DNA from 3 places in the Paenibacillus sp. YAE3 genome. Region 3 is predicted to be linked to each of the others. Evidence: riboswitches for the same ligand, from Rfam matches in the RefSeq annotation. Region 3 holds a riboswitch; each other region holds the start of a gene.
The links. Region 3 has a riboswitch for cyclic di-AMP ahead of AC27KL_RS18680 (hypothetical protein). Riboswitches for the same ligand answer to the same signal wherever they lie in the genome.

Region 1: linked by a shared signal. The riboswitch ahead of AC27KL_RS13685 (TrkH family potassium uptake protein) and the one ahead of AC27KL_RS18680 (hypothetical protein) in region 3 are both predicted to bind cyclic di-AMP.
Region 2: linked by a shared signal. The riboswitch ahead of AC27KL_RS26975 (resuscitation-promoting factor) and the one ahead of AC27KL_RS18680 (hypothetical protein) in region 3 are both predicted to bind cyclic di-AMP.

Annotation. Positions count from the first base shown of each region.
Region 1 is NZ_BAAIYF010000006.1:195,826-203,240, reverse strand. Features, by position in the region: gene trxA (thioredoxin) at 1-222, shown strand, start outside; gene uvrC (excinuclease ABC subunit UvrC) at 427-2,319, shown strand; gene AC27KL_RS13690 (CPBP family intramembrane glutamic endopeptidase) at 2,288-3,985, opposite strand; cyclic di-AMP (ydaO/yuaA leader) riboswitch at 4,246-4,386, shown strand; gene AC27KL_RS13685 (TrkH family potassium uptake protein) at 4,452-5,792, shown strand; gene AC27KL_RS13680 (potassium channel family protein) at 5,839-6,507, shown strand; gene AC27KL_RS13675 (cation:proton antiporter) at 6,524-7,415, shown strand, end outside.
Region 2 is NZ_BAAIYF010000022.1:9,392-16,806, forward strand. Features, by position in the region: gene rsmI (16S rRNA (cytidine(1402)-2'-O)-methyltransferase) at 1-643, shown strand, start outside; gene AC27KL_RS26960 (AbrB/MazE/SpoVT family DNA-binding domain-containing protein) at 854-1,108, opposite strand; gene AC27KL_RS26965 (HD domain-containing protein) at 1,420-2,700, shown strand; gene AC27KL_RS26970 (TatD family hydrolase) at 2,768-3,538, shown strand; cyclic di-AMP (ydaO/yuaA leader) riboswitch at 3,753-3,976, shown strand; gene AC27KL_RS26975 (resuscitation-promoting factor) at 4,247-5,425, shown strand; gene rnmV (ribonuclease M5) at 5,579-6,127, shown strand; gene rsmA (16S rRNA (adenine(1518)-N(6)/adenine(1519)-N(6))-dimethyltransferase RsmA) at 6,129-7,013, shown strand; gene yabG (sporulation peptidase YabG) at 7,145-7,415, shown strand, end outside.
Region 3 is NZ_BAAIYF010000009.1:172,653-180,067, forward strand. Features, by position in the region: gene AC27KL_RS18655 (PAS domain-containing protein) at 1-439, opposite strand, end outside; gene AC27KL_RS18660 (helix-turn-helix domain-containing protein) at 692-1,045, shown strand; gene AC27KL_RS18665 (MFS transporter) at 1,244-2,647, opposite strand; gene AC27KL_RS18670 (helix-turn-helix transcriptional regulator) at 2,786-3,628, shown strand; tRNA gene AC27KL_RS18675 (tRNA-Leu) at 3,767-3,849, shown strand; cyclic di-AMP (ydaO/yuaA leader) riboswitch at 4,315-4,518, shown strand; cyclic di-AMP (ydaO/yuaA leader) riboswitch at 4,628-4,803, shown strand; gene AC27KL_RS18680 (hypothetical protein) at 4,981-5,373, shown strand; gene AC27KL_RS18685 (potassium-transporting ATPase subunit F) at 5,505-5,582, shown strand; gene kdpA (potassium-transporting ATPase subunit KdpA) at 5,642-7,318, shown strand.

The DNA of each region.
Region 1 (7,415 bases), on a different contig from region 3:
TGCAAAATGATCGCTCCGATTCTGGATGAGCTCGCAAACGAAATGGGCGACTCCGTCAAAATCGCGAAGTTGAACGTGGATGAAAATCCGGAAACGGCTTCCCGTTTCGGCGTTATGAGCATCCCGACGCTGATCTTCTTCAAAGACGGCCAGCCGGTTGACAAAGTGGTTGGATTGAATTCCAAGGAAAACCTGAAAAACATCATCTCCAAACACCAGTAATCCAAGCCAAATGCATGATCAGCCATAAGATGCGCCTCCGGAACTTCCGGGGGCGCTTTGCTGCGTTCACATAGCCGCCTTTTTTCAGGCCTGTTGTATATTCTCCCATAAAAATGCGCTTTGGATTTTGGAGAATTCCCCATATAATAAAAGTTATATTTCCGATTCTTGATACATGTTATGGAGAGGGGGAGAGCGGAATATATGGACGAAAAAAAGACAGAAACGTTAGCCGAGCTGGAAAAAGCGCAGGAAAACATCCGCAACAAGCTGGCGCTGCTGCCGGATTTGCCCGGATGCTACCTCATGAAAAACGCGGCAGGCACCATTATCTACGTCGGCAAGGCCAAAGTGCTGAAAAACCGGGTCCGATCCTATTTTACCGGCAGCCATAACGGAAAAACCCAGCGGCTTGTAGCGGATATCCGCGATTTCGAATATATCGTCACCGGGAGCAATATCGAGGCGCTCATTTTGGAATGCAACCTGATCAAAATGCACCAGCCCAAATATAACGTGCTGCTGAAGGACGACAAAACGTTCCCTTACATCAAGATCACTTACGAGGCGCATCCCCGCCTGGAAGTCACGCGGCGCGTGCTGAAGGACAAGGCCAAATATTTCGGGCCATACCCGAACGCTTACGCCGCCCAGCAGACCAAAAAGCTGCTCGACCGGATGTATCCGCTCCGCAAATGCGGCGTCATGCCGAAGGAGGTTTGCCTGTATTACCATATGGGCCAATGCCTCGCGCCTTGCGAAAAAGAAGTCGACCCTTCGGAATACGAACGGATTACCCAGGAAATACAGTCGTTTCTGAGCGGCGGGCATGAGGAGATCAAAAAAGAGCTGCAGCGGAAGATGGAAGAGGCGGCCGAAGAATTGTATTTCGAACGGGCCAAGGAACTTCGCGACCAAATCATGAACATCGAGGCCATCATGCAGAAACAAAAAATTACGACGTCCGACGCAAAAGACCGCGACGTGCTTGGTTTCGCCGTCGACAAAGGCTGGATGTGCGTGCAGATTTTGTACATGCGCCAAGGAAAGATGGTTCAGCGCCATGCTTCGGCGTTTCCGTTTTACGGCGAGGCGTACAGCGATTTTATGTCGTTCGTGACCCAATATTACAGCGACAACCCGGCCCTGCCGCAGGAAATACTGCTGCCCGATTCCGGGAAGGATGCCGAAGGCTCGGACAAGGCGGCGGCGGAAACGGAAAACGGCGGCGACGTTTTGGATGCGCACAGCGCGGCTGCCTCCCTTCAGGAATGGCTGGGCGTCAAAGTGCTCGTGCCGCAGCGCGGCCAAAAACGGCAGATGGTCGGCATGGCCGTGGAAAACGCGAAGGTGTCCTTGGACGAAAAATTCCGGCTGATCGAGCGGGACGAGGAAAGAACGCTGAAAGCGGCAGCTAACTTGGGCCAATATATCGGCATCGAACATCTTCACCGTATCGAAGCTTTCGACAACTCGAATATCCAAGGGGCCAATCCCGTATCCGCCATGGTCGTTTTCATCGACGGGAAGCCGGATAAAAAGGAGTACCGCAAATATAAGGTCCGTACCGTGCAAGGACCGGACGATTACGAAACGATGCGCGAGGTCATCCGCCGCCGGTATGAACGCGTGCTGAAGGAGAACCTGGAAATGCCCGATCTCATCGTCGTGGACGGAGGCAAGGGCCAAATTTCGGCCGCGGTCGACGTGCTTGAAAACGAGCTCGGTTTGTTCATCCCGGTATGCGGACTCGTCAAGGACGCCAAACATAGAACGGCCCAGCTTATGGTCGGCGACCCGCCGGAGCCGGTCGACCTGCCGCGCGACAGCCAGGAGTTTTATTTGCTGCAGCGGATTCAGGACGAGGTTCACCGTTTTGCCATCTCGTTCCACCGCGAACAGCGGGGCAAGTCGATGGTCGCGTCCAAGCTCGATTCGATCCCGGGCATCGGCGAGAAGCGGCGCAAGCTGCTGCTGAAGCATTTCGGATCGCTGAAAAAAATAAAAGAGGCCAGCATCGAAGATTTCCGGCCTCTTTCCATCGGAGACAAGCTCGCCAAACAAATTATTGCAGCCCTCCGGGATGAGGAGTCATGACATATGGCTCCTCTTTCTTTTTGTTGCGGTTGTACAGGTAAACGATATAAGCGACGACGGCAGGCATGACGATCGTGACGATGCCCGCGATGATGTCCGGCACGTCGCCCAGCGCGAACAGGCTGAAGCTCATCAGGACGCTGTCGAAGACGACGTGGCTGAACATGGCGGCGATGTAGCCGTGCTTTAAGAAAATGAAGCTGAACAGCAGCCCGATGACCGTCAGTTCGATCGGACGCGTAATGACGGGGTAAATCGGATAAAGCGTGTGTCCGAGCGCCCAAATCAGCGTCGTGATCAGGCAGGCGGCAAACGTGCTGCGCAGCAGCTTTTTCAGCATCGGAATGCCGAACAGGCGGTAGACCGCTTCCTCGGAAATACCCGCCATCCACGCCATAATCGGCAGCAGCCAAGGATATAACATGTTGTACGGCGATTGCGTGGCATCGGTCGTCGACCAGCTGTGGATCGTTTTGTCGAGCACGATGTAAATGACGGACTGGACGCCCATCAGAATAAACGCCCATAGGTACCCGGTGTACATGCTGTGCAGCACGTAAGGCCCGTAGCCGGGTTCTTTGGCTTTGGCCCAGGCATTGATGCCGGCTTTGCGCCATAAACCGTCCCCGCCCACGAGCGAGAAGTACAAAAGGGCAGCCATCACCAGGTTAAAGAAGGTCTGGAAACCGAGCATGAAGACAAGGCCGAAATTCGAAACCCCCTCGCCTTGAAATACCGGCAGCATGTTGTACGTGCTGAACGTGGCGACCGCAAAATAAAACACGCTCAGGAAAATGCCCCTCTTGAACGACGTATGGGCCCGGGTCAACGCGCTGTATACGATGGCCAGTACGCCTAGGACAAACGTCAGCAGACCGTAGCCTAAGATGGTAAGCCATTTGGCTTTGGACGTTTCCTTTTCGACGTAGGCCGCATGCGCTTCGGGCACGCTAAAGGTCTGTTCGAAGGAATGAACTTTCCCTTCCTCGAACGTCAATTTGACTTGAAGGCTTGAACGGCCGATCGTCCGGTTCGGGTCGGTGTATACGAGTCCCGCCTCGTTCTCCTTGGTCGACAGCTCCAGCTTGCCCGGGTCGTAACCCATTTGCTGCAGCCAAGGTGCGGCAAGCTCTTCTTTTTTCTCCAGCGACAGGCCGCCTTCCACGATTTTCAGCTTGGTTTCGCGTTTGGTTTTATTCGGGTCCGCCATGGCCGCGGCATAATTCGAATAGCGGGGCGTAACGGAAAAAGCGACGACCTTGCCCGAATTCATATGTACGTCGATATTGGCGTAACCTTCGTTTTGGCGTTCGGCCAAACGGACGCGGAACACGTCGTAGGGATAACTTTTTTCAAACGTTTTGTTGTATTCGTTCAGCAGCTTTTCCCGCGACAAATAGCCGTATAGATCCGAGTTGGACTGGTACGTGATAACCGCGTCCTTGCTCGGGTCCGGCTCCAAATGCAGCGTGTTTTGCATGAAGGCCTCCGCGGCGCGTTGGGCCTCCGCCTTGCTGATGACCTTCGTGTTTTGCTGCTCCAGCGTTTCCGAGGCGGTGGAAGGGAGAATCTGGAACAAGACGAATAAAACGAGCCCGATGACCGCAAAAATGCCCAGCCATTTGTAATTGGCTTTGAGCCGCAGCGGTTGTCCGACGGGATTCATGAAATGCCCCCTTTGTTTGGATTGTAAAGATATATACCTAGTATAAACGTAAACATAGCATACGATGTCCCTCGAAAGCCAGTTTTCTCCCTCATTGGCCGTGAAAAAATGATGAAAATCGTGGAAAGTGATTGTAAACGCGAGAGAAAGGCAGACTTTTATGAGATTTGCGATGCAATCGGGCCGTATTCCCACGTATTCATTCGAATAATGGCTTTGTGATGTAAAACGAATAGGATTATAATCTTTGAAGCAAATGAATAATCCGTACGCCGAATTTCGATATGAAAACGGGGGAACCATTATTTTGGGGTGAATTTCGCTTTTATCCATAGCGAATAGGGCAACCTGTGCATGCCCGAATCCGTCAGCTAACCTCGTAGGCGTTATGCAGCAGGAACCAAACCGAAAGGCATTGGATTTCCGATGCTTTTTTTCTTTTGACTTTTTTAAAGAGGTGACTATGTTGACAGCGAAAATCAGGTGGTTTCGATTGGCTCCCCCGCAAATTCTTGTATTGGGGTTCGCCGGCATTATATTGATCGGAGCCATACTTCTCACCTTGCCGATTTCGAACACGACGGGCAAGCCGCTCCGGTTCATCGATGCTTTGTTTACGGCGACTTCGGCGACTTGCGTTACCGGTTTGGTTGTTAAGGATACGGGAACGTTTTTCAGCACCTTCGGACAAGTCGTTATTATGCTGCTGATTCAGGTCGGGGGGCTCGGCTTCATGACGATGGCCACCTTGTTTTCCCTCGTGCTGAAGCGGAAGATTTCGCTGCGCGACCGCCTGATCCTCCAGGAAGCGATGAACCAGAACACGATGGAGGGCATCGTGCGGCTGATCCGGAAGGTGCTTATCTTTTCGCTCGTGATCGAAGGCTGCGGAGCGGTTTTGTTCGCCATCCGCTGGTCCTTTGACATGCCGGTCGGCCGGGCGGTGTACTTCGGGATATTTCACGGGGTATCGATGTTCAACAACGCGGGCTTCGACCTTTTCGGCCATTTCAACAGCCTGACGGGGTATGTGTACGATCCGCTCGTCAATATCGTCGTCATGTTTTTGATCGTTTCGGGCGGGATCGGATTTATTGTCATGTCGGACCTGGTGGATTACCGGCACAAACGGAAGCTTTCGCTGCATACGAAAATCGTGCTGTCCATGACCGGGGCGCTGATTCTGATCGGGGCGATCGTCATTTTCGTTTTCGAATTCACGAACCCGAAAACGCTCGGTTCCTTGAATTGGGGCGGCAAAATTCTTGCGTCGTTTTTCCAATCGGTTTCGCCGCGGACCGCGGGGGCCAACACGCTGGATCTCGCAAGCATGCGGCAAGCGTCCCAATTTTTCATGGTCATCCTGATGTTTATCGGCGCATCGCCGGGATCCACCGGAGGCGGGATCAAAACGACCACCTTCACCATTCTGGTCGGCGCGGTCATCGCCATGATCCGCGGACGCGACGATATCGTGCTTTACCGCTACCGCCTGGCGCAGGATCGCATCTTTAAGGCGCTGACGATCACCTTCCTCGCGTTGTTTCTGGTGGTCGGGGTGTCGATGGTGCTTTCGACGACGGAGGACAGCAACTTTTTGACCATTTTGTATGAAACGACTTCGGCTTTCGGGACGGTCGGGCTTTCGCTTGGACTTACGCAGCATTTGACGCTGGTCGGCAAAATATTGATCTGTCTCACGATGTTTGCGGGACGGCTTGGGCCGCTGACCCTGGCTTACGCACTTGGCCCGAAAAAAGGCAAAGAGCTGTACCGGCATCCGGAAGGCAAAATCATTATCGGCTAGTTTCAAAGAAAACAGAAATTGATTAAATAAGGAGTATCAGGAGAGAATGAAAACACAGCAGTTTGTCGTCATCGGTCTGGGACGTTTCGGCTCCAGCCTTGCACTCGAGCTCGTCGATTTGGGATACGAGGTGCTCGGGGTCGATAAAAACGAGGAAGTCGTCAGCGACATGAGCGAATATTTGACGCATGCCGTCGTGGCCGACGCCACGGACGAGGAAGTCCTCAAATCGCTCGGGATCCGCAATTTCGACTGCGGCATCGTCGCGATCGGAGACGATATCCAGATGAGCATCCTGGCCGCGATTTTGCTGAAGGATTTGGGCGTGCGCACGGTCGTGGCCAAGGCGATTTCGGTGCTTCACGGGCGCGCGCTGGAGAAGCTGGGCGTCGACCGGGTCATTTTTCCGGAAAAGGACATGGGGATCCGGGTTGCCCATCAGCTCGTGACGCCGAACCTGCTCGACTACATCGAGTTGTCCAAGGAATACAGCATCGTCGAAATGAAGGTGCCTGAAAAACTGGACTGCAAAACGTTAAACGAAATCAACACCCGCGCCAAATTCGGCTGCAGCATCGTGGCGATCCACCGCCAGGGAAAAGTGATCGTCGCTCCGACCGCAATGGATCAGCTCCGCGCCGGCGACATTATGGTGATCATCGGCGCGAACGACAACATCGACCGGTTCGAAAGCGAAGCCGTCAATGCAGACTAGATGGGAGTAAGTTAACGTGGAAACCCAGACGACCGAAATCATTCATCATATTTTAATCCTGCTGCTCTTTATCATTACCGTCGGGATGTTGGCCGGAAGGCTGGCATCCTGGCTTCGTTTGCCGGACGTTGCCGTGTTTATCATCGCCGGCATGGTGCTGGGGAGAGGTCTGCACCTGATCCATGCGGAAAGCAGCTCGCTGATCAATCAGTTTATTTTGACGGCCGGCTCGGCTTTGATCCTGTTCGATGGCGGCCGGAACCTGAGCTTTGGCGGACTGCGAAAGGTTTGGATCACCCTGTCTCTATTGAGCGTCCCCGGCGTAATTATTACGACAGGCATCGTGGGCGCCGCGGTACATTTTTTGTTTGGGCTCGATTGGATCGTTTCGTTTCTCGCGGCCGCCGTCATTGCCTCGACCGACCCGGCTTCGATCATTCCCGTCTTTAAACAGGTGAAAATCAAGGAACGGGTCAGGGAAACGGTCGAAAGCGAATCGGCGTTCAACGACGCGACCGGTTCGATCCTGACGTTCTCGCTGCTTGCGGCGGTTACGGGAGGAAAGGCGCTGCAAGCCGGGGACATGGCTTGGGAATTTGTCAAAACGGCCGTCGGCGGGATTGCCGTCGGGGCGGTCGTTTCGGTCGTTCTCACCTATTTGGTCGCCCATTTCCGCCTCGGCGTGTTAAAGGACTATACGACCATCGCGATGCTCGTCGTTGCACTTTCTTCCTATTTAATAGGGGACATGCTGCACGTCAGCGGATTTATGGCGACGTTTGTCGCCGGGCTGGTCTGGGGAAATGCGGACACGATGGGTTTGTCGATGGACGACAAGCTGGAGGAAACCGGGGCTTTTGCCGACAATACGAGCATCATGATGCGGATGCTGATTTTCATTATGCTCG
Region 2 (7,415 bases), on a different contig from region 3:
ACCGGAATTAATACGCTATATAATAGAAGGAAAAAATTTGGCGCTTGTCAGCGACGCCGGTCTGCCGGCGATTTCCGACCCCGGGGCTGATCTCGTCAAGCTGGCGGTCGAGGAAGGGATCAGCGTCATACCGATCCCGGGAGCCAATGCGGCGCTATCGTCTTTGATCGCATCCGGCCTTCCGACCGACCGTTTTACCTTTATCGGGTTTCTCCCCCGGGAACGTAAAGATGTGGAGGAGACGCTTCAATCTTTTCAGTCGGCCCAAGGGACGCTGCTGTTTTACGAATCGCCGCACCGGGTCATCAAAACGTTGACCGCGATCCAAAGCGTGCTTGGAAACCGAAAAGTCGTATTGGCGCGGGAACTGACGAAACGTTACGAGGAATTTGTGCGCGGGGACGTCCAGGAATGTCTCGACTATCTTCAGGAGCATCCGCCGCAGGGCGAATATTGCGTGGTCGTGGAAGGGACGAGCCCGGAGGAGGAGCAGGAGCGGCTGGCCGCATGGTGGCAGAACCTGACGATCGAGGAGCATGTGGCGCACTACGAGGAACAAGGAATTCCGCGCAAAGAGGCCATGAAAAAAACCGCGGTCGACCGCGGCGTCTCCAAGCGCGATATTTATAACGCATTGATTTGAGGGTGCTGCAGATGCCCAATGACTTGGCTGCCGAAACCAAGCCCGCCTTTCGGGAAACGTGCCTTAAGGCCCATAACCTGCGGCGGGCAACGCAGCCGGCGGGACAAAAAAATGTCTCCAAAGGCCGGGTTCTTAGCCTAGGAGACACCAAGGAGATATGAAAAAGGTTAGAATTAACAAATAGAATAATACTATTATATACTAAAAAACTTAATTTGTCACAGGTGTTGGGATTTCCGAGATGCAATCGTGGCAAACAATTTTTCCTTTGAAGTAAGTCACGTTCTCGGCATTGCCGCAAAAGATGCAAGCAGGCTCATATTTCTTGAGCATAATGCGTTCTCCGTCCACGTAAATTTCCAATGCGTCTTTTTCCCCGATGCCCAGTGTGCGGCGCAATTCAATCGGAATAACGACCCGGCCCAGTTCATCTACTTTTCTTACAATACCAGTTGATTTCATCATAACTGATCATTGCTCCTCTCGCCATAGTTTTATAGTGCCATAATTCGACAACGTTCTCTCTTTTATGATATCAATAATACCAACGATTCCCAAAACAGTCAACCTGCAAATTCGTCGCCAAAATGAGAACAGATTGCATGGCACCTGGGATATCACTCATATCAGGATTCTTTTCCCATTATATATCCTTGGTAGGATAATGTCGATTTGGAAATCAATTTTTCTACCTAAAACGACACTATTCGACACACATTGTCGAAAAAAGTTCAAAAATAGTTTAATTTTAAGCTTTTAAAAAGGAGATGAGTCGCATGCATACCTTAAATGAAGAAAAAGTGTTCAAGGACCCCGTACATAATTACATTCATGTCCAACACTCCACCATCTGGCGGCTGATTAACACGGCGGAGTTCCAGAGGCTGCGGCGGATCCGCCAATTAGGCACCTCGTATTTGACGTTCCATGGGGCGGAGCACAGCCGGTTCTCCCACTCGCTTGGCGTGTATGAAATTACGCGCCGCATCATATCCCAATTCGAGCGAAGCGGCTACGCGGATTGGCCGAACAGCGAAAAACTGTTAACCCTCTGCGCCGCCTTGCTGCATGACCTGGGACACGGACCCTTTTCCCACTCGATCGAAGAGGCGTTCCGGATGGACCATGAGGATTGGACCCGCCGCATTATTCTCGGGGATACCGAAGTAAACGCGATTTTGACCGAGGTGGCCGAAGACTTTCCCGCCAAGGTCGCATCGGTTATCGCCAAGGATTACGAGCACCCGATCGTGGTCAATCTGGTGTCGAGTCCGCTGGACGCCGACCGGATGGACTATTTGCTGCGGGATGCTTATTACACGGGCGTCAATTACGGAACGATCGACATCGACCGGATCCTGCGCATGCTTCGTCCGTACCAGGGAAGAATCGTCGTGAAGGAATCGGGGATGCATGCGGTGGAAGATTACTTGATGTCCCGGTACCAGATGTATTGGCAGGTTTATTTCCATCCGGTGACGCGCAGTTCGGAAATCATTTTGCGGCAGATCTTCCGGCGCGCGAAGGAGCTATACCGGGATAACTACGTTTTTGGCTTCATGATTGAGCCGCTTCCAGGGCTTTTCGAAGACCGGCTGACCGTCCAGGATTATTTGAAACTCGACGAAGCGCTCATCCAAACCGTGTTTTCGCTATGGACGAACGAAAAAGACGCCGTGCTGAGCGAGCTTTGCAGCCGTTTTATGCATCGCAGGCTGTATAAATATGTGGAAGTGGAATCGGTGGATCTGGAAATGATCGAAGAGATCCGCCGCGATTTTGAGCGGGTCGGCCTGAATCCCGAATACGATCTTGAGATTGATTTTCCGACCGATCTTCCGTACGATGTATTTCGGCCGGGAGACGAATCCAGCCAAAAGCAGATTCTGCTGCTCGACCGGGACGAACGCCTGCGGGAAATATCGGAGGTGTCGGATATTGTCCGCTCCATCAGCGGCATTCACCGCGGGAAATATCACTTATATTATCCGGGGGCGAAAATGAAAGACGTTATTTCTTCCCTATCCGACCCGGTTTCCCGCATTTTCAAGCGATAACGACAGCGTGATTCACGGATTTGCCCCATATTAATCTATGCTTTATGACACGAAGGGAGTTCCAGACATGAATTTATTCGACACGCATACGCATTTGGACGCGCCGCAGTTCGACGAGGACCGCGAAGAAACCATTCGCCGCGCCGTGGAAAACGGCGTCAGCCGGATGATCAACGTCGGTTTTAACCGCGAAACGATTCCGTCCACGATGAAGCTTGCGGAAACGCATGATTTTATATACGCCGCCGTCGGCTGGCATCCTCAGGATGCGATCACGATGAAGGAAGGGGATCTCGAATGGATTGCATCTTTATGCAGCCATGAAAAAGTCGTGGCCATCGGCGAAATCGGGCTCGATTATTATTGGGATACCTCCCCGAAAGACGTGCAGCACCGGGTTTTGCGCCAGCAAATCGGGTTGGCCCGGGAGCTCGGCATGCCGATCGTGATCCATAACCGGGATGCGCACGAGGATATCGTGAAAATCCTGCGGGAGGAAAAGGCCAGCGAGGTCGGAGGCGTCATGCACTCCTACTCCGGCAGCTGGGAAACGGCCAAGTTATGCCTGAACATGGGGTTCCATCTATCCTTCGGAGGGCCGATTACGTTCAAAAACGCCAGACAGCCCAAGGAAGTGCTTGCGCAGGTTCCGATGGACCGTTTGCTGATCGAAACCGACTCTCCGTACCTGACGCCGCACCCATTCCGGGGCAAGCGAAATGAGTCTGCCAACGTTCGTTTGGTAGCCGAGGCCGCTGCCCAGATTAAGGGGGTCGAGGTGGAGGAAATTGCCCGAATCACCACCCAAAATGCACTGGAACGATTTGGAATTAAGTGAAAACGGGAGAAAAACAGCTGAAAAAACGAGCATGAACGAAGCATTAAAGAATTTTAACCAAAAAAACCATGAATATTACAAATTTTTAACCATATATTCAAATAAACGTTGTTGATTCCCGCTTTACAACATGCATCAAAACAGGATATCATCTTTTCAGTGAACTTGGGCTGCTGTAAGCCGCTTCCTTTTTCGGCATCGCGGCAGCCTCCGTGAACCAATCTCGCTGAGTCTTTCGGTCTCGAAAGAGCGGGGGAACCAATACATAGAGCGCGACGGTCCTTTTAAACCGGTCCGGGCTCGGGATGTATTTGATTTCTTTTCAGGGTCTCAGGGGTGAATTCGGCGCGGTCCGCCATGAGCGGGCTGGCGTTGATCGGGCGGCTCTCTTTCGCCCAAACCCGACAGCTAACCCCGTAAGCGACATAAAGAGAGGGTTTCGTGCATTTACTTTTCCGTCATTCTGACATCCAGGGAAGCCACGAAGGAGACCTCATAAGCTCTTAGCTGGCTTCTTTTGTTTTTGAATAATGGAGAAGGCGTCGTCATACTGTTGTAAAACGGGAGGCGACAAATCATGAAAAAAAGATAGGTTCATGGTGCAAGAACGCATGCTCCTTATGTGTTCTTGTAAAAAATCGAGTATAGCCCGCGTCAAATCATTCATGCGTAACTCTAATGGCGAGGCTATGAAGGAGGATCGAGAAGGTGGGCATTTTCCATCAAGAAGAGACCCATGATTCAAAAATCTCCAGCATGTCTTACGCATTGCGATGGAAGCATGAGAATTTGCGCCAAATCTCTACTGCAGCTATCGTTACGATCGCGGTCACCATCATGATTTTGCTGCTGGTCAACTCATCCACGCGCAAACAGGTGTACCTGGTGGTAGACGGTCAGGTCAAAAAGATTCAGACTCACAAATCCGTTTTACAAGAAATGCTGGATGAGCAGGCAATCAGCCTCAAACCGGAAGATCAAGTCTCCATGCCGCTGAGCGGTTCGCTCCAGAATGGTGACAAAGTGGTGATCGACCGCGCTGCTCCCGTTCAATTGACGGTGGACGGGACAACGAAAAAGTTGTATACCACCAAAGACACGGTTGGCGACGTATTGAAGGAGTTCGGCGTATCGCTCAAAGAACACGATAAAGTCACTCCGGCTCTGACCGAGCGGGTGACGGGCCAAACGGATATCCGTATCGTGCGCGTCAACAAACAAGTCGTGGACCGCCATGAAAATTTGCCTTTCCGCGTCATTAAGACGGCGGATCCCAGCCTGACGGTCGGAGATAACCGCGTCATTCAGCAGGGAAAGCCCGGCGTGATGGTGCAGCACATCGAAAAGGTATATCATGACGGCCAAATGGTATCCATGCGCATGGTGGGCAAGGAAGTGCAGGCAAAAACGCTGGATAAAATCATCGCCGTGGGCACGAAGAAAAAACCGGCTCCGCCTGTCGTCGTTCAAACAGCGGCCGTTAAATCTTCTTCCACCGCCAAATCTTCATCAGCCGCCAAAACGAAAAAAACCGTAAGCAGCAATAACCGCGTAAGCAAAGCCGGTGTTGATTTCTCATATAAAAAAATGATTCATGTCTCGATGACGGCTTATTCTGCCGGCGAACCCGGAATCGGTACTCGTACCGCGACGGGAACGCGGGTCACGGAAGGCCGCACCATCGCCGTGGATCCGAACGTGATTCCGCTCGGCTGGTGGGTGTACATCGAAGGCATCGGCTTCCGCCGTGCCGAAGACACGGGCGGCGCCATTAAGGGCAATAAGATCGACCTCTACTATGACTCCGTGAAGCGCGCCAACAACTTCGGCCGCAAATCCGGGATGAAAGTATACGTCATCGGCCCCGTGAAGCCGCAATTGAATTAATTTCGTTTTACAATGTCATTCTAATGTTATAGTATTATGATCATGAAAATGTCATGCTAAAGAAGAGGAGCATTCCTCTTCTTTTTGTTGTTTGGATGTCCGAAAACTTACGACGCATGAACGGACGAGCTTTAGGAAAGGGAGAAGCAGGTCATGATCAAGGAAGTCATAGTCGTGGAAGGACGGGACGATACCGTGGCCGTGAAGCGGGCGGTGGAAGCCGACACGATCGAAACCGGCGGTTCGGCGATCAACGGCCGCGTACTGAAGCGGATTGCCTTGGCCCAGGAACGCAGGGGAGTCATTGTATTGACGGACCCGGACCATGCCGGGGAGCGGATTCGAAAAATTATCGCGAGCAAGGTTCCCGGATGCAAGCATGCCTTTATTCCGGAGTCGGAAGCGACGCGGAAAGGGGACATCGGCGTGGAGAACGCTTCGCAGGAAGCGATCCGTAAGGCCCTCTCCCGCGTGCATACGTCCTACGAAGGCGCGGAAAGCCTGATCGATATGGAGGATCTGATGGCTGCTGGGCTTCTGGTGCACCCGGACGCGGCCCGCAGACGCATGGTGATGGGTAACCTGCTAGGCATAGGGTATTGCAACGGCAAGCAGTTCCATAAGCGGCTGGCCGTTTTTCAGATTACGCGCGAGGAATTTGCGGAGGCGTTAGCCCAATTGGAACAGGAAGGGGAAGGTTGACATGCAGCGAATGGACGATATCGCCTCGCCAAGGCGGACGAAGGAAATCATCCAGCGTCACGGTTTTTCGTTTAAAAAAAGCCTGGGGCAAAATTTTCTGATCGATCAAAATATTTTAGGCAAAATCGTGGAGGCGGCGGGGCTGGATGCCTCCAAGGGAGCTTTGGAGATCGGGCCGGGGATCGGAGCCCTTACCGAAAAGCTGGCCCAGGAAGCGGGCGCCGTCACGGCCGTCGAAATCGACCAGCGGCTTATTCCGATACTCCAGGAGGTATTAGAACCGTATCCGCATGTGCGCATTCATCATGGCGACGTGCTGAAGACGGATCTTGGCGCCCTCTTTCGGGAGGATTTCGCGAATGTATCCAAAGTCAGCGTCGTTGCCAACTTGCCTTATTACGTGACGACCCCGATTTTGATGAAACTGCTGGAAGAGCGGCTGCCGCTGGAGAATATCGTGGTCATGATCCAAAAAGAGGTGGCCGAACGCATGGCTGCTTCGCCCGGCACGAAGGACTACGGCAGTCTGAGCATCGCCGTGCAGTATTACAGCGAGCCTGAACTGGTCTGCATCGTGCCGAAAACGGTATTCATTCCGCAGCCGAACGTCGAGTCGGCCGTCATTCGCCTCAAGGTGCGCGAGCAGCCTCCGGTCGAGGTGGACGACGAAAATTTCTTTTTTCAGGTGGTACACGCTTCGTTTGCCCAACGCCGCAAAACGATCGCCAACAATCTCAAGACGAGATTTTTTCCTAAAGAGGGCCGGGAGCGCCTCGAGGAGCTGCTTCACGCTGCAGGGATCGAACCTTCCCGCCGCGGCGAAACCCTCAGCCTGCAGGAATATGCGACGCTTTGCAACGTATTGCTCCGGGCCGGAGTACGGTGATGAAGACGTTTCGCTCACCGCATCAAGTTTGGGGCGGGCAGGGCGTAAGGTCTCGTCCTACGCTTATTTTGGCAAAAGGGAAGAACCATTGGGGAGATTCGCCCATACCATGGGGTAGGGGTGATGTTGTGATGAATGTAGGAGACCTGGTCGTCCGCAAATCTTATGGCGGTGATGTCGCTTTCCGCGTGGAAGATCTGCGGAGCAATTTGGCTGTGATCAAGGGGACCGAGTTTCGGCTGTTGGCTGATTCGCCCCTCGATGACCTTGTTCGGGTGCCATATGCGCCGTTCAATGAAAAAACGCAGAAGGCCCATATCCGTGCCAACGAGTCGTTAAGCAGGCTGCAGCGCCACCGGGAGGAGCTGACCGAACGCACGCAAGCGAATCTCGGCGGGGAAT
Region 3 (7,415 bases):
GCCCGCGCAGCGTTCGGATTTGGGTCAGGGCCTCCAGCAAATCATGCTCGATCATTTTGCTCTTGGTGATGTCGGTGAAGCACACGGTCATCCCTTTGACGGTATGGCGGCCATCGTCATAAATCGCCGAGGCTTCGAGCAGATACCACTTATTCGGATGCTGCATCGAGGACTGGATTTCTTGGCGATAATAAGGCAGCGTTCCGTTCAATACGGAATCAAGCTCGTCCGGCGGCCGTCCGTCGGCCTCCGACAGGGCGTAATAAATCTGCATGAAGCTGACGCCGATCCATTCGAACGTTTCGGGAATGCCCGCATCGATCGAATTTTGGACCCAGTTTCGGTTGACGGAGACAATGCAGCCATCGGCATCGACGACCGCGACGGCCTGCTTGAACGAATCGATGATTTCGGGAAAAGTGAAGCTTGTTTTAGGCAACTAAGGTCGCTCCCTCTATTTGTATTGGAAGTGCTTTATCGCAGGTACGCGTGCTGATTCAGGTCTGTCTGACGGGGAGTTCGCATGGGATGTATGAGGATTGCGTGAATAAAGGAATAAACTTATTTCTCCAATTATTGTTATGTTATAATTACTGTAGCATAAAGAAAAGTATATACTTTTTTACGTCATTTTGCAAGAGAAAAATTACGAAAATACGTCGTCATAAGAATTATCGGAAGGCGGTTTAATATGCAATCCATTTACGATCGAATCGAATCGTTAATCAAAATGCGGGGGATGACGAAAAAATCGTTTTGCGAGCAGCTCGGGATCAGCACGGGGAATCTGGGGGATTGGAAAAGAGGAAAATCAACGCCGGGTACCCATAAACTGATCGAAATTGCCTCCTTTTTCGACGTCAGCCTCGATTGGCTGATTTTGGGCAAAGACCAGGAGCGTTTTCATTTGAAGGAAAACACAGGTACATATGCATGGGAGGAAGGGGATGACGGCGACGTTCCGTTGTCCGAGAAGGAAAAAGAGTTCATAAGGGAATATATCGAGTTTACGCGTTACCGAAAAAAACAATCGAACGGCGAATGAGCAAATAGAATCGGACGCGACGGCCTGAAGGGACGCATGCGTCTGTTCCTGCAGGAAGGATGGACCGTCGATCCCGATTGGTCAGCCGGGTGGCGGCAAGCCTTCAGGGAGCGGCTATCATAGGGGGGCGTGCCCCGGGACAACGCAAAAAAGAAGCCTTTGCTTTAGGAGCAAGGCTCTTTTTTGTGGTTGGGAACATTAACGTTCAATCCGCGGGTTGCGGCCCTTTCGGCCGATAAAGGCAAACGACAGCAGGCTCCCGGCCAGCAGGACGGCCGCAGTCAGGGCCAGCCCCAGGCGCATCCCCGCCGTCATCGACGGGGTGCCGCCGAGGATCGAGCCGATCATGGCAACGCCCAAGGTCGCGCCCACCTGCCGGCTCGAATTTAATGCGCCCGATGCGGCGCCTGTCTGCTCCCGGGGAACCGCGCCTATGACCGCGGTCATGAGCGCGGGGATGGTGAGGGAAACTCCAAGGCCGATCAGGAACAGGCCGATCAAAGGAAGGGCGTAATCGGAGGTTGAAACCGTTCGCAGCTGGAAGATCGTTCCTGCGGCTGCAAGAAGGAACCCTGCGGTCATCGGGATTCTGGCGCCGATCCTGCCGACGATGCGGCCGGTGACGATCGGATTGAACGCCAGCGGGATCGTCATCGGAAGGAGGGCCAGGCCTGCCGTATGAGCCGATAATCCGCGCGCTTGTTGAAAAAAGAGCGGCAGCGCGAACAAAATCCCCGACAATCCGATATTGACGGCCATGCCGGCAATCATTCCCGCCGATACGGTTGCGTTTCGAAACATTCCCAGCGGAAGCAGCGGGTCGGGGCCTTTCATTTCGGCACGCGCAAAGAGAGCCGCGCTGACGAGCGTCAGGACGAAAGCGGCGATCACGATCGGCGATCCCCAGCCGTAAGCCGATCCCTCCATGAGCGCGAAGGATAACGCGGCGATGGCCGTTACAGCCGTCCATTGGCCCGTCCAATCCAGGGGCTGCCGCCGCTTGCGGGCGGTTTCGGCGCCGAGCCGCAGGACGATGGCCAAGCTGATGACGGCAAGCGGCACGTTCAGCAGGAAGATGCTTCGCCATCCGAGCGAATCGGCCAGCAGGCCGCCCGCAACGGGCCCGGCAGCCATGGCGATCCCGGTGACCGCAGCCCAGATGCCAAGCGCCCGGGCGCGCGCGGACGGTTCGGGAAATGCATGGGCAACGAGCGCTAGCGAGGCCGGCGTCAGAGCCGCGCCTCCGATGCCCAAAACGGCGCGCAAGGCGATCAGCAAGCCAAGCGAAGGGGCGGCCGCGGACAAGGCCGAAGCGGCCAGAAACAGGACCAGGCCTCCGGCATAGACGCGGCGGGCTCCCAGTTTGTCGGCCAGCCCGCCCATCGAGAGCAGGAAGCCGGCAAACACGATCGTATACGCATTGACGACCCATTGGAGGCCGGAAATCCCGCCGCCAAGGTCGGCGCGGATCGCGGGCAGCGCGACGCTGACTACCGTCGTGTCCAGCAGCACCATAAAGTATCCGATCGACAGTCCGAGCAGCAGCAGCGCTTTAGCCGGCTTCCAGCGGCCGTCGGACTGGATGTTCATCGCTTTTTCCAAGACAATCCCTCCGTAAAAGGCAAATTCGGCAGTCATCGCCGTTACCGGGAAAGTGTATAATGGTTCTTATCATGGGACTAGATGAGGGTTTATCCTAGGAGAAATTCTCCTAGGGAACGGGAAGGGGAGGAGAAGCACTTGTGGGAAAAAGCGGATGGGGAGCGTCTTCGGGAGCTTGCCCAGTTTTTGCGCACCCGGCGCGCCCGGATGACGCCGGAGCAGGCCGGTTTGAAGGTGGAGGGGCGCAGGCGGACTCCGGGACTTCGGCGCAGCGAGGTGGCGCTGCTTGCCGGCATCAGCGTCGATTGGTATACGTGGCTGGAACAGGGCCGAAACATACAGGTATCTTCCCAGGTGACGGAGAGCATCGCGCGCGCCCTGCAGCTTGATGCCGATGAAAAAAGACATCTGTTTCTGCTTGCCTTGCAGCAGTATCCCCCCGTTTCGGGGGAGGCTGCCGCGGAAATTACGCCGGCGCTTCAGCGGTTTCTGGACCTGCAGGGAACAAGCCCGGCTTACGTGACCGACCAGCGCTTAAACATCGTGGGATGGAACCGGATCGCCAGCATGGTGTATGGAGAATATGAAACGATGCCGGCAAGGGAACGCAACTCCGTCTGGCGTACGTTTACCTCCCTGGATGTCCGCAGCCTGCTCCGGGAACGTTGGGAAGCCCATGCCCGGCACCGTCTGGCGCAATTTCGGGCAAACTACGCCAAATTTGCCGGGGATCCATGGTGGACGGACATGATCGGTGAATTAAACCGCGCAAGCGAAGAATTCAGGGCGTGGTGGCCGCGGCATGACGTCTTAAACGGCCCCGAAGGGAAAAAAATCATTCATCATCCGGCCGCGGGCAGGCTCGAATTCGAGCAGGTTTCGTTTGTGACGTCCGACGACCCGGATTTGACCGTCACGATCAACGTTCCGACGGCGGAAGGTGATACGGTCGCCAAGCTGGGCAAGCTGTTGAAGGAATGAATGGGCTTTGGTCCACGGCCCGTTTTTACGCAACGGTTCATATATTCCCAGGGATCGGACTGCATAAAAGAAATAAACTATTTACATATCGTGATAATCGGTGTATAATAACAGAGTTGCTGCAAAAGTTAATATTATGCGGTAGTGGTGGAATGGCAGACACGCTATCTTGAGGGGGTAGTGGGCGTATGCCCGTGGAGGTTCGAGTCCTCTCTACCGCATTGACGATCTGACCGAGAAAATCCCTGTTTTGCAGGGATTTTTTTGTTGCACCAGGCAATGTTTCGCTATCCAAGCGTTCGTTCGTAAAAAGAAGCTTTTGCCGCCGCGGGAAATTCCATAGACTCACATATAACGAAAGAGGCCAACGCGGCCTCTTTTTTGTTTTGCTCCATTCTTTATGCTTTTAGGTCGCCATAGGGCAACGGTTCACGATTCGATTGGGCCCGGCCGGTTTGCGGAAAAAGGGATCCGCATTCAAAGGAACGCAATAGAAGGGGGCTTTCGCATCCATTGCCAAAAACGCGAAAAATAGAGAGCATGCGAGAGCTTGGCGCAGATAAAGACTTTTGTAAGCGATAACCTGTATGATAGGGTCGCCATTTTACGCGGATAACGATTTCGCGTCTCCTTTACATCCCGATGCACGCGGGTGTATGATTCAAATCGTAATTGAACATGTTTCCATTTTTAAATCGCTGAATTTCCGTTTGAAGAAGCGGAAATCGGGGGAACCAATCGCGCGTCCCGTCGTCCGGTGTGAGAGTCGGAAGGCAGGGAGGCGCCGGGGTGAATCCTGCGAACGGATGCCATGGATCCGATCGCGGGTAGAGCGACTCTCACCGCTCGAATCCGTCAGCTAACCTCGTAAGCGTCGCCTGAGAGAGGAATGATGAAACTTGTGATCGATGAACATCGGCCGCAGGGGATCGGATGACCTCTGTGGTTTTTTATTGCCAAAAACGCAACGTTGCACAAAATGGATGAAAGTCAATAGAAACGTCTTTAACGCTGAATTCCGGCTTTGGCCGGAAGCGGGGGAACCAACGCGCCGTTTGCTTCCACAAGCGGATGGCGCCGGGGTGAATCCCTTTGTCCGAAAACCGGACGGGGGAAGGGCGACTCTCACGCCCGAATCCGTCAGCTAACCTCGTAAGCGTATCGGGAGAGGCCCCATTCGTCGTGAGCGATATTTCATGGCTTTCTTTGGTCATGGATGTTGGAAGCCGCGGGAAAGAATCCTCTTTCCTGCGGCTTTTTTTTATTCGGGTCAGCATTTCGGATAAGCATTTTTAATAAAAGGTGCGATTGTTGCGGATTGCCCGATCCAGAAACGAAAGGAGGCGAGAGCCGTGGAGGAGGAACTCATCGTCGTGACGGCCCCGAACGAGGCCGGGCGCAATTTTATCAAGCTTTTGATCTATCTCAAGCGGCCTTTCGCCGCACTGACGAACAATGCCAAGGAAGAACGCGATCTGAAGAAGCTGGGCGTCTCCAAAGTCATCCGGCTCCATACCAACAACACGGAGGAATGGGTCGTGCCTGAGTGGCGGATCGGCCGGATTTTTATATTCGAAAACAGTTTGAATTTAACGTGCCGTTACTTGCAAATTTGCCGTGCTTGGACGCCGGATTCCATCTACGTAATCACCCGGGCGCATCACTCGCCGGGCATTTACCGGGGGCTTGGCGCGGATCACGTCATTCACACGTTGAACGGCGAAGTCGGATTTTTGCTGAAATAAGGGATTTGACAAGGAGAGCGTTGAACCATGATGGATTTTTTAATGATTTTAACGCTTGCGGGCGTGTTCGGAATCTTTTTGCTGTTCCTCATCTGGTGCGGCCATGTCGTGGATGGGGGAGGCGAAGGCCGATGATCGTGGTTTTGGTGCTGACGGCGTTTGTGTTCGTCTACCTGGCGTATGCCTTGATCCATCCGGAACGGTTTTAGAAAGGCCGGGCGGAGCAGGCTTAGACGCCTTCACCCGCTTATAAGAGGAGGAAACGATTTTGGATATATTGCAGATAGGCATCGTGATCGTGGTGCTGCTGCTGTTGGTCAAACCGGCAGGCAGTTATATTTACCACGTGTTTTCTAACGAGGCGAACTGGATGGACCGGATGTTCGGTCCCGTGGAGAAGTTTTTTTATGCCGTCATCGGTCTTCGGAAACGCTCCGGGATGAGCTGGAAAACATATGCCTTAAGCATGATGGCGACGAACGTTGTGCTTGTGGCCGTAAGTTACGCGGTGCTGAGATGGATGGGCGGACTGCCGGCAAACCCGAACGGGACGGGAAACATGGAGGCGAGCTTGTCCTTCAACACCGTCATCAGCTTTATGACGAATACGAACCTGCAGCATTACAGCGGGGAAAGCGGCATGTCGTATTTGGGGCAAATGATCGTCATCACGATGATGATGTTTACGTCGGCCGCGTCCGGCCTGGCCGTGGCGATCGCTTTCATGCGGGGCATAACCCGCCGCGGGGACGGACTCGGCAACTTTTTCGAGGATTTCGTCAAAGCCCATGTCCGGGTGTTCCTGCCGCTCGCGTTGATCGTTACCCTGGTGCTTGTGGGGTTGAAGGTGCCGCAGACGCTTGATCAGGCGGTGACCGTGAACACGCTTGGCGGCGCTGTGCAGCATATCGCGATGGGGCCGGTAGCGTCCCTGGAATCGATCAAACATCTGGGAACGAACGGCGGCGGATTTTTCGGGGCGAACTCGTCGCATCCGTTCGAGAATCCGAGTCCGCTCACGAACGTCATCGAAATTTTAAGCATGTGGACGATATCGGCCGCGCTGCCTTACACGTTCGGGCGTTTCGCCGGCAACCGCAAGCAGGGCTGGATTCTTTTTTCGGCCATGATGGTGCTGTTCCTGGCGTTCCTGTCCCTGACGTACGTCTCGGAAAAAAGCGGCAACCCGCTGATCCATCAGCTGGGCATCGACGCTTCGCAGGGCAGCATGGAAGGAAAAGAAGTTCGTTTCGGCGTGGCGCAGTCCGCTTTGTTCACGGCGGTGACGACCGCGGCGACGACCGGTTCGGTCAATAACATGCACGATACGCTGACCCCGCTCGGCGGGCTGGCTCCGCTGGCGCAGATGATGCTGAACGTCGTCTTCGGGGGCAAAGGCGTCGGGCTGGTCAACATGCTGATGTACGCCATATTGGGCGTGTTCATTTGCGGCCTCATGGTCGGGCGGACGCCGGAGTTTCTCGGGAACAAAATCGAAAGCCGGGAAATGAAGCTGATCGCCGTCGCGATCCTGGCGCATCCGCTGATCATTTTGGCGCCGACGGCCATTTCGTTCCTGACGCATCTCGGCACGGACGCCCTTTCGAATCCGCTGTATCACGGGCTCAGCCAGGCGTTGTACGAATTTGCGTCATCCGCGGCGAACAACGGCTCCGGCTTTGAAGGGCTGGGGGATAACACGGTGTTCTGGAACGTCAGCACGGGGCTTGTCATGCTTTTGGGACGGTATGTGTCGATCATCGCGCTTCTCGCCGTGGCCGGTTCGTTGTCGCGGAAGAAGCCCGTTCCCGAATCGATCGGCACCTTCCGCACGGATACGAAGCTGTTTGCCGGGATTTTGGTCGGAACGGTGCTCCTGATCGGGGCTTTGACCTTCCTGCCTGTGCTCGTGCTGGGGCCGATCGCGGAGTTTTTGACGATGTAAGGGGCCTGTCGGAAATGGTTTGCAAACGGAAGCGATGGTTCGCTGGGAGCGTCCCATCGAAAAATGCATGTTAAGCGATGGATAAACGAGGTGGAGA